Regions from separate parts of the uncultured Albimonas sp. genome, predicted to be linked through region 1. Evidence: riboswitches for the same ligand, from Rfam matches in the RefSeq annotation. Region 1 holds a riboswitch; each other region holds the start of a gene.
The links. A riboswitch is a leader RNA that binds a small molecule or an ion and turns the genes downstream of it on or off. The one in region 1 is predicted to bind thiamine pyrophosphate.
Positions count from the first base shown of each region.

Region 2: linked by a shared signal. The riboswitch ahead of thiM (hydroxyethylthiazole kinase) and the one ahead of AAC134_RS12355 (FAD-dependent oxidoreductase) in region 1 are both predicted to bind thiamine pyrophosphate.
Region 3: linked by a shared signal. The riboswitch ahead of AAC134_RS13305 (ABC transporter substrate-binding protein) and the one ahead of AAC134_RS12355 (FAD-dependent oxidoreductase) in region 1 are both predicted to bind thiamine pyrophosphate.

Region 1 is NZ_CAXBOD010000022.1:59,827-63,088, reverse strand. It holds gene AAC134_RS12365 (thiazole synthase) at 1-335, opposite strand, end outside; gene thiS (sulfur carrier protein ThiS) at 337-534, opposite strand; gene AAC134_RS12355 (FAD-dependent oxidoreductase) at 518-1,495, opposite strand; TPP riboswitch at 1,702-1,803, opposite strand; gene AAC134_RS12350 (alpha/beta hydrolase) at 2,064-3,080, shown strand; gene AAC134_RS12345 (hydrolase) at 3,122-3,262, shown strand, end outside.
Region 2 is NZ_CAXBOD010000015.1:34,921-38,182, reverse strand. It holds gene AAC134_RS09910 (MurR/RpiR family transcriptional regulator) at 219-1,049, shown strand; TPP riboswitch at 1,099-1,189, shown strand; gene thiM (hydroxyethylthiazole kinase) at 1,238-2,044, shown strand; gene thiE (thiamine phosphate synthase) at 2,041-2,673, shown strand; gene thiD (bifunctional hydroxymethylpyrimidine kinase/phosphomethylpyrimidine kinase) at 2,715-3,262, shown strand, end outside.
Region 3 is NZ_CAXBOD010000026.1:25,925-29,186, forward strand. It holds gene AAC134_RS13295 (MoxR family ATPase) at 1-716, opposite strand, end outside; gene dksA (RNA polymerase-binding protein DksA) at 1,146-1,568, shown strand; TPP riboswitch at 1,844-1,952, shown strand; gene AAC134_RS13305 (ABC transporter substrate-binding protein) at 2,048-3,007, shown strand; gene AAC134_RS13310 (ATP-binding cassette domain-containing protein) at 3,008-3,262, shown strand, end outside.

The DNA of each region.
Region 1 (3,262 bases):
AGGCCGAACGGATCGGGCTGCAGCGTGTCGGCATGGCCGATCACCTCGAGCTTGATCCAGGGGGTGTCGAACAGCTCGCGCGCCATCTGCGCGGTGGTCACCGCCTCGCGGGCCGAGTGGCAGCCCGCGGTGTTGGGCAGCACCGCGACGCCGAGGTCGCGCACCAGGTCCCAGAACGCGCCGCCGGCCCGCTCTCCGCCCGCCTCGCGGCGCACGGAGACGGTGGCGATGCCGGCGCCGGAGCGGCGGAACGCCTCGGCCATCACGCTGGGCGAGGGATATTGCGCCGTGCCCAGCATCAGGCGCGAGGCGATCTCGGTTCCGTAGAGGCGCATCTCAACCTCCCTGCCGGGGGGCGACGATCTCGACCCGGTCGCCGGGCGACAGGGGGGTGTCGGCGCGCGCGGCGGCGGGCACGAAGCTCTCGTTGAGGGCGGTGGCGACCTTGGCCTCGGCGTAGCCGAGCTCGTCCAGGACCGCCGCGAGGGTCTGCGCGCCGACCTCGGCCGCGGCGCCGTTAATCGTGATCTTCATGCCAGAACTCCGGTCGGGCGTCGGTGCAGGCCGCCTCGGCCGCCATCCGCGCCAGCGCGGGGGCGAGCAGGAAGCCGTGGCGGAACAGGCCGTTGACGTGGATCGTGTCGCCCCGCCGCACAAGGCGGGGGAGGTTGTCGGGGAAGGCGGGGCGGGCGTCGGCGCCGATCTCGACCACCTCCGCCTCGCCGAACGCGGGATGCAGCGCATAGGCGGCCGAGAGCAGTTCGAGGACCGAGCGCACGCTGCGCCGGCGGTCGTCGGATTCGATCTGGGTGGCGCCCAGCATGAACAGGCCGTCGCCCCGCGGCACGATATAGAGCGGGAAGCGCGGGTGCAGCAGCCGCACGGGGCGCGTGAGGCGGAGGTCGGCGCTGCGCAGCACCGCCATTTCGCCCTTCACGCCGCGCAGGGTCGCCAGCGCGTCGCGCGCCGCCAGTCCGCGGCAGTCGAAGGTCAGGCCCTGGGGCAGGCCAGCCTCGGCGACGAAATCGACGCCGGCCTGCTCCAGCGATCGGCGGAGCTGGATCAGCGCCGCGCGGGGGTCGAGATGCGCCTCGGCCGCCACATGCAGGGCGCGGTCGAAGCGCCCGCCGAGGTCCGGCTCGAGCGCGGCGAGTTCGGCGGCGTCGAGCCGCCGGGATCCGCTGACCCGCCGCTCGAAGCGGTCAAGCTCGCGCCGGTCGCGGCTGGGGGTCACGACGAGGGTTCCGCGACGCGTCACGGCGACGCCGCGCCGCTCCCACCAGTCGGCGGCCTGCTGGCCGAGGCGGACCACCGGCTCCTCGGCGCTCTCGCCCTCGCAGAAGGGGGCGAGCATGCCGCCGGCCCACCACGAGCAGCCGTGCGGGCCCGGGCCGGGCGCGGGATCGAAGACGGTGACCTTGCAGTTGCGGACCACGAGCTCCTGCGCCACGCAGAGGCCCGCGACGCCGGCGCCCAGGACCCTCGCGCGCATCATCGCCGCGGCTCGCCGAGAGGGACCGTGCGGCGCGCGGCGCCAAGCGGGCCGGTCGCGCCGGGACGCGGGACCTGCGCGCGGGCGGCGCGGACCGGCGCCGCTTCAGGCACGCGGCCACGGCGGGCGGTGGGTGCAGGGGAGTCGCCTGAGGTCATCGTTTCCTCCGCCGACGCGGGGGAGGGACGAACAGGCGAGGCTTCGGGGGCGCCTGATCGTGTTCCGTTCCCTACGCCGGCACTGCCCGGATCAGGTTCGATGGGTTGGCCTGCGCCTCTCAGCCCCCGGACGGAGCACCCCAACGGATCTTGAGTTTGGGTAGCAGGCGATGCGCGGACCTGCAAGCTCGCCCGTCGGGTCGACCCCGAACGTGTTCGCAGCCGCGTTCCGCCCCCGCGGTCGCGGGCGTCGAGACCGCGGGCCAGAGCCGCGCCGGGAAACCCGAGCCGCAGGCGACGGCGGGCGGTTTGCAGGCGATGGGCGCAAGGCGATCCAGATCGCATCGGTTTCCGACAAGGCATGGAGCGCGCGGGCGGCGAGAGTGGGTCATCGCCGCACGAGGAGCTTCGCCATGCCGCCCCCTCCCCCTGCCAAGCCCCCCGTCGCGTCCCCTGACGCGCCCTCGTCAGACGCCGCCTTCGAGGACGCCGCGCCGCTCGGCCTGTGGCGGAGGCGGGAGGCGATGGCGCTGCCGCTCGCGGCCCTCGCGCTCTCGTGGCCGGCGATGGCCTTCGCAGAGACCGCCCCCCAGCCAGGACCCGAAAGCATGAGCCGCTTCACCACCTCCGACGGCGTCGAGATCTTCTTCAAGGATTTTGGCGCCGGCCGCCCGATCGTCTTCTCCCACGGCTGGCCGCTGACCGCCGACGCCTGGGAGACGCAGATGCTGTTCTTCGGGGCCCGCGGCTTCCGCGTGATCGCCCATGACCGGCGCTCGCACGGCCGCTCCCAGCAGGTGTGGGAGGGCAACGACATGGACCGCTACGCCGACGACCTGGCCGAGCTGATCGAGCATCTCGACCTGCGCGACGCGGTGCTGGTGGGCCATTCCACCGGCGGCGGCGAGGTGGCGCGCTGCATCGGCCGGCACGGGACCGCGCGGATCTCGGGCGCGGTGCTGGTCGGCGCCGTGCCGCCGCTGATGCTCAGGACCGAGGCCAACCCCGAGGGCCTGCCGATGGAAGTCTTTGACGGCATCCGCGAGGGCGTGGCGACCAATCGCAGCCAGTTCTTCCAGGACCTCGCCGTGCCCTTCTACGGCCACAACCGCGAGGGGGCGAGCGTGTCCAAAGGGCTCGAGGACGCGTTCTGGCGCCAGGGCATGCAGGGCGGGCTGAAGGGCCTGCACGACTGCATCCACGAGTTCTCGGAAGTCGACTACGCCCCCGATCTCGCGAAGATCGACGTGCCCGTCCTCTTCATCCATGGCGACGACGACCAGATCGTGCCGATCGCGGCCGCGGCCGAAAAGGCGGTGAAGCTGACCCCCAACGGGACGCTGAAGGTGATCCCCGGCGGCCCCCACGGGCTGGCCGAGACCATGCCCGGCGAGTTCAACGCCCTGCTGCTCGACTTCGTCTCGGGCTGATCGCCCGCGTCGTTCCCCTCCGCCTTCACAGGAGCCTCCCCATGTCGCCCAAACTTGACCTGCTGACCCCCGACAACAGCCAGATGATCTTCATCGACCAGCAGCCGCAGATGGCCTTCGGCGTGCAGTCGATCGACCGCCAGGCGCTGAAGAACAACGTGGTGGCGCTGGCCAAATCCGCG
Region 2 (3,262 bases), on a different contig from region 1:
GCTACCGGTTTCCTTGGCTCGGAACGTCTGGGGTGGCGGTCCGAGCCGTCGGGGGTCTGCAGTTCGAGGCGGGTCTGGGGCCGCCGCGAACCTTGAAAGCAGGATGAAACTGATCTTTCATCTCGTCAATGGGAATGAAACCGCCCTTTCAAAGCGAATCGACTCCCGCGGCGCCCGCGACGCGGGAACCCCCTCCGGCCGCCGGCGCCGAATCCTCGTTGATCCAGCGCATCCATCGCGTCTACGCGGCTCTGCCCGACGGCGAGCGCAGCGCCGTCGACCTGGTGCTCGAGGGCCCCGGAGAGCTCGCTCTGTGGTCGGCGGCCGAGCTCGCCTCGCGCGCCGGCGTCTCCGCGCCCACCGTCTCGCGGCTGTTCCGCCGGCTCGGATACGCCTCCTACGACGAGGCGCGTCGCGACTCGCGCGCGCTGCGGGCGGCGGGATCTCCCCTCTATCGGGGCGATCCGATCCCGGGCGGCGCGGAGGCCGACGGCGTGCTCGCCCGCCACCAGGCCGCCGAGATCGCCGCGCTGGAGACCACGTTCGCGCGCCTCGACCCGCGCGAGGCCACCGCCGCCGCGCACCGGCTGGCGACGGCGCCGCGGATGCGGGTGGCAGGCTTCCGCAACAGCTATTTCGTGGCCGAGTATGCGCGGATGCTGTTCAGCCAGATCCGGCCCGACGTGCAGCTGCTCAACTGGAGCGGGCAGACCGCCGCCGAGTCGCTGGGCGACGTGGGCCCCGAGGACGCCGTGCTGCTGATCGACCTGCGCCGCCGTCCCGCGGGGTTCGCGACCTTCGCAGGGACCCTGGCCGAGACCGGCGCCGACGTGGTCGCCATCTCGGACTCCTCGACGCGCCCCGGCGCGGGCGAGTCGTGGACGCTCGCCTGCGCCGTGAACACGCCCCAGACCTTCGACGCGCCCGGCCCGGCCTTCGCCCTCGTGCGGCTGCTGGCCTGCGAGGCGATGCTGCGCCTCGGCCCCGCCGCCCGCCGCCGCATCGAGCGGATCGAGCAGCTTCACGACTCCCTCTCCGACCTCGCCTGACCGCGCCCGCGCCTTGCATCCTCCCGCGCCGGCGGTCTAGCGTCCGCCCCAGACGCGACAGGGGCGCCCGTCAGGGCTGAGACGCACCCTTGGAACCTGATCCGGATCGCACCGGCGGAGGGAGTCGCGACGGGACCGCCCCTCGCCGTCCCGCCGCGCCCTCCCCGCCGACCTTGGGAGGACCGACCATGAGCCAGACCGCAGACCTGACGCCCGGCGCTCGCCTCGCGGCCATGCGCGCGGGCGCGCCGCTGGTTCACAACATCACCAACTACGTGGCGATGAACGTGATGGCCAACGCGCTGCTGGCCGCCGGCGCCTCGCCCGCCATGGTCCACGCGCGCGAGGAGGCGGCGGGCTTTGCCGCCATCGCCGCCGCGCTGACCGTGAACATCGGCACCCTGTCCCCGCCCTGGGCCGAGGCGATGGAGGCCGCCGCAGCCTCGGCCGTCGCCCACGGCAAGCCCTGGGTCCTCGACCCCGTCGCCGTCTTCGCCTCCCCCTACCGGACCGAGGTCTGCGCCCGCCTCGTCGCGCTCAGCCCCACCGTGATCCGGGGCAACGCCTCCGAGATCCTGGCGCTCGCCGGCGGGACCGCGGGGGCGGCCGGGGCCGACGCGGGCGACGAGGTCTCGGCGGCCGAGGCCGGCGCGCGCGCCCTCGCCCTGCGCAGCGGCGCGGTGGTGGCGGTGACCGGCCCGGTCGACTTCCTCACCGACGGGAGCCGCGCGTTCCGGGTGGCCAACGGCCATGCGCTGATGCCGAAGGTCACCGCGCTCGGCTGCTCGCTGACCGGCGTGGTCGCGGCCTTCGTGGCCACCGGCGAGGACCCGCTGGCCGCCACCGCCGCCGCGCTGGCCTTCTACGGCCTCGCCGGAGAGCGCGCGGCGACGGGCGCGGCCGGCCCCGGCAGCTTCGCCGTCGCCTTCATCGACGCGCTGCATGCGCTGAGCCCCGCCGACCTCGACGCCGGCGCGCGGATCGAGACCGCATGACCCGGCCGCCCTTCGACCCGCGCCTCTGCCTCGTCACCGACCCCTCGGCCCCCGCCGGGGTGGTCGAGACCGCCGTAGCCGCCGCCCGCGGCGGCGCGGCCCTGATCCAGCTGCGCGACAAGACCGCCCCCGACGCCGAACTGCTGGCGACCGCCCGCGCCCTGCGCGAGGCGCTCGGCCCCTTCCCCCACGCCCGCCTGCTGATTAACGACCGCCCCGACATCGCGCTCGAGGCCGGCGCCCACGGCGCCCACGTCGGCCAGACCGACGCAGAAATCGCCGAGGCGCGCCGCATTCTCGGTCCCAACGCGATCCTGGGCCTGTCGATCGAGAATCCCGCGCAGCTTGCCGACGTCGACTGGTCGGCCGTCGACTACATCGGCGCCGGCCCGGTCTTCGCCACGCCCAGCAAGACCGACGCCGCTCCGCCGATTGGCTTCGAGGGCCTCGCGGTTCTGGCCGCCGGCGCCCCGGTCCCCACACTCGCCATCGGCCGGATGACCGCCGCGCATGCCGGCGCCGCCCGTCGCGCCGGCGCCGCCGGCCTCGCCGTGGTCTCCGCCCTCTGCGCCGCGCAGGACCCGCAGGCCGCCGCCCGCGCCATCCTCGCCGCCTGGGACGCCGGCTGATCGCCGCGCGCCCCCGACCTCTCTGGCCAAGGAAATCCCCCATGCCCCGCGCCGTTCCCAACATCCTGTCGATCGCCGGCTCCGACCCCTCGGGCGGGGCCGGGATCCAGGCCGACCTGAAGACGATCTCGGCGCTCGGCGGCTACGCCATGGCCGCGCTGACCGGCCTGACCGTGCAGAACACCCGCGGCGTGCGCGACCTGCACATGCTGCCCCCCGCCTTCGTCGCGGCCCAGGTCGAGGCGGTGTTCGACGACGTCCCCGTCGATGCGGTCAAACTCGGCATGCTCGGCGCGCCCGAGGTGGTCCAGGCGGTGGCCGGGGTCCTCGCCGCGCGTCGTCCGCCCGTGGTGGTGCTCGATCCGGTGATGGTCGCCAAGGGCGGCGCCCGCCTGCTCGCGCCCGAGGCCGAAGCCGCCATGCGCGCCCTCCTCCCCCTCGCCGACGTGCTGACCCCGAACCTGCCCGAGGCCGCGGTCCTGCTCGGCGCGCCCGAGATTACGACCGAGGACGAGATGCTCGCGACCGCCCGCGCGCTGCTGGCGCTGGGCCCCCGGGCGGTGCTGCTGAAAGGCGGCCATCTTCCCGG
Region 3 (3,262 bases), on a different contig from region 1:
TCCAGATCGTCGGCCATCAGCAGCTTCAGCCAGTCCAGCACCTCGGAGGTCGAGGGCTTCTTCTTCAGGCCGGGCGTGTCGCGGATGTCGTAGAACTGGGTCAGCGCCCCGCGCAGCAGGTTCGACTTGATGTCGGGGAAGTGAACCTTGACGATCTGCGCCATCGTCTCGGCGTCGGGGAACTGGATGTAGTGGAAGAAGCAGCGGCGCAGGAAGGCGTCGGGCAGTTCCTTCTCGTTGTTCGAGGTGATCAGCACGATCGGGCGGACCTTCGCCTTCACCATGCGGCCGGTCTCGTAGACGTAGAATTCCATGCGATCGAGCTCCTGGAGGAGGTCGTTCGGGAACTCGATGTCGGCCTTGTCGATCTCGTCGATCAGCAGCACGACCTTCTGCTCGGCGTCGAACGCCTCCCACAGCTTGCCCTGCTTGATGTAGTTGGCCACGTCGCGCACCCGCTCGTCGCCGAGCTGGGAATCGCGCAGGCGGCTGACCGCGTCGTATTCGTAAAGGCCCTGCTGGGCCTTGGTGGTGGACTTGATGTTCCACTCGATGATCGGCAGGTCGAGCGAGGCGGCCACCTGCCGCGCGAGCTCGGTCTTGCCGGTGCCGGGCTCGCCCTTGACCAGCAGCGGGCGCTCCAGCGTGATGGCGGCGTTCACCGCGATTTTCAGGTCCTCGGTGGCGACGTAGTCGCGCGTGCCTTCGAACTTCATGGGCCTCGGCCGCTCCCCGGTGCGTTTCTCCCGCGTCCGCCGCCGACGTCGCTCCTGACCGGAGCGTTCCGTCTGGCGGTCGGGACGCCTCACGGGATTGGTTGCACATACGGGCGGGTATGGGCAAGGGCGAGGCGCCCTCGCGCGGTTCCGCCGCGTCGGGGCGCGCCCCGAGGGGATCGGGCGCCGCAGAAATGTGCGGACCTTTGCGGCAGGGCGCCGAAAGAAAGAGCAACGACTGCAACGCGTGTCGGTAACGAACCTTTCGCGTGACTTAATCGTGACCCGGGTCTATACGAAGCCGCGGCGACGCGAGGAGCGTGGCGCGACAGGCCCTCCGGCAGACGCTGCGGCGCGTCGGGTGAGGAGGCCGCCAGCTCCTGCCCGGGTCGCCACGGGGTGGCAAGACGAGCATCGAGGTGCCTGGCGATGAAGTCCGAAATCGTGCTTGAGGCCGAGTATTTTCCGTCCGAGGACGAACCGTTCATGAATCCTCGGCAGCGGGAATACTTCCGCCGCAAACTGACCGACTGGAAAGAAAGCATCCTGGCCGAAAGCCGCAGCACCCTCGAGGGACTGCAGGAAAGCGGCCAGTCCGTTCCCGACATCGCAGACCGCGCCTCGGCCGAGACCGACCGCAGCCTCGAGCTGCGCACCCGGGACCGCCAGCGCAAGCTGATCTCCAAGATCGATGCGGCCCTGCGCCGGATCGAGGACGGCTCCTACGGCTACTGCAACGTGACCGGCGATCCGATCAGCCTGAAACGGCTGGACGCGCGCCCGATCGCGACGCTGAGCCTCGCCGCGCAGGAGATGCACGAGCGTCGCGAAAAGGTCTATCGCGACGATTGATCCTCCTCCCGCTTCGCAGCGCACGGGAGATCGAGAGGCCGGCCCGGCGACGGGCCGGCTTCTTGCGTTCGGGCAGTCGAGTATCGCCCCCGCAACCCGAGGGGCGCGGCGGCGGGGCGATTCGAACCGGATCGCCTGCCCAAGGCGACGTAACGTCAATAATATACATGCGCCGGGCGCGATGTGAAAAGCAAAACTGTGCCGCCGTGAAACGGTCGTCGGCGCCGCGCCTCGCCGGGCGCGTTGACAGCGCGGGGCAGGGCGCGTTAGCTCGGGCGCATCCGTCGGGGGGTCCCAGCAGGGGCTGAGAGGTGCGTCGAGCGCATCGACCCGTCGAACCTGATCCGGGTCATGCCGGCGAAGGGAAACGGATCCGACGCGCGCGCCCTTGGCCGCCCTGCGTCCGCCGTCTCGCCTCCGTCAGCCCGTCCCGGTGGTGCAACCGCGTCGCCGCCGGCGGCGCCCGGACGAGGCCCGACATGCTCCGATCCTCCGCGCTTTCCGCCGCGCTCGCCGCGCTCGCCCTCTCCGCCGCGCCGGCCGCGGCGCAGGAGAAGCTGACCCTGGTGCTCGACTGGTTCGTGAACCCCGACCACGGCCCGATCGTCGTGGCCCAGGAGAAGGGCTGGTTCGCCGAGGAGGGGCTGGAGGTCGAGATCGTGGCCCCCGCCGATCCCTCCGATCCGCCCAAGATGACCGCCGCGGGGCGCGCCGACATCGGGGTGGGCTACCAGCCCCAGCTTCACCTTCAGGTGCACGAGGGGCTGCCGCTGGTCCGCGTCGGCACGCTGGTCGCCACGCCGCTGAACTGCCTGCTGGTGATGGCCGACGGCCCGATCCGGGAGGTCGCGGACCTCAAGGGCGGCAAGATCGGCTACTCGGTCGCCGGCGTCGAGGAGGCGCTGCTGACCGCGGTGCTCGGCAAGGCGGGCCTGACGCTCGACGACGTGGAGCTGGTCAACGTCAACTGGTCGCTGTCGCCCGCCGTCATGTCCGGACAGGTCGACGCGGTGATCGGCGCCTTCCGCAACTTCGAGCTCAACCAGATGGAGATCGAGGGCCGGCCCGGCAAATGCTTCTACCTCGAGGAGGAGGGGCTGCCCGCCTATGACGAACTGATCTTCCTCGCCAACCCCCAGACCATGGACCGCGAGGTCATCGCCCGCTTCCTGCACGCGATCGAGCGGGGCACCCAGTTCATCGTCAACCACCCTCAGGAAAGCTGGGAGATCTTCGCCGGCTCCTCGGCCGAGTTGCGCGACGAGCTGAACGAGAAAGCCTGGGCCGACACCATCCCCCGCTTCGCCCTGCGCCCCGCCGCCTTCTCGGCCGGCCGCTGGGCGACGTTCGAGGCGTTCCTGGCCGAGGCCGGGCTGATCGACGAGGCCTGGCCGGTCGAGCGGTTCGCGATCGACGTCACCGCCGCGCCGGCCGAGTGAATGCACCCTCCCGGCCTGCGCCTGACCGGTCGGCTGGACCTGGTTCCCGGCGAGGGGGGCGGCCCGCCGCTGCCCCCGCTCACGCTCTCGGCGCCCGCCGGCCGCTGGACCTGCCTGCTGGGCCCTTCGGGCGTGGGCAAGTCCACGCTGCTGCGGCTGCTGGCGGGCCTGCCCACGGGGGTGGGTTTTGCGGGCGAGGCGAGCGACGACGCCGGCCGCCCGCTCGACGGCCGGGTCTCGTGGATGGCGCAGAGC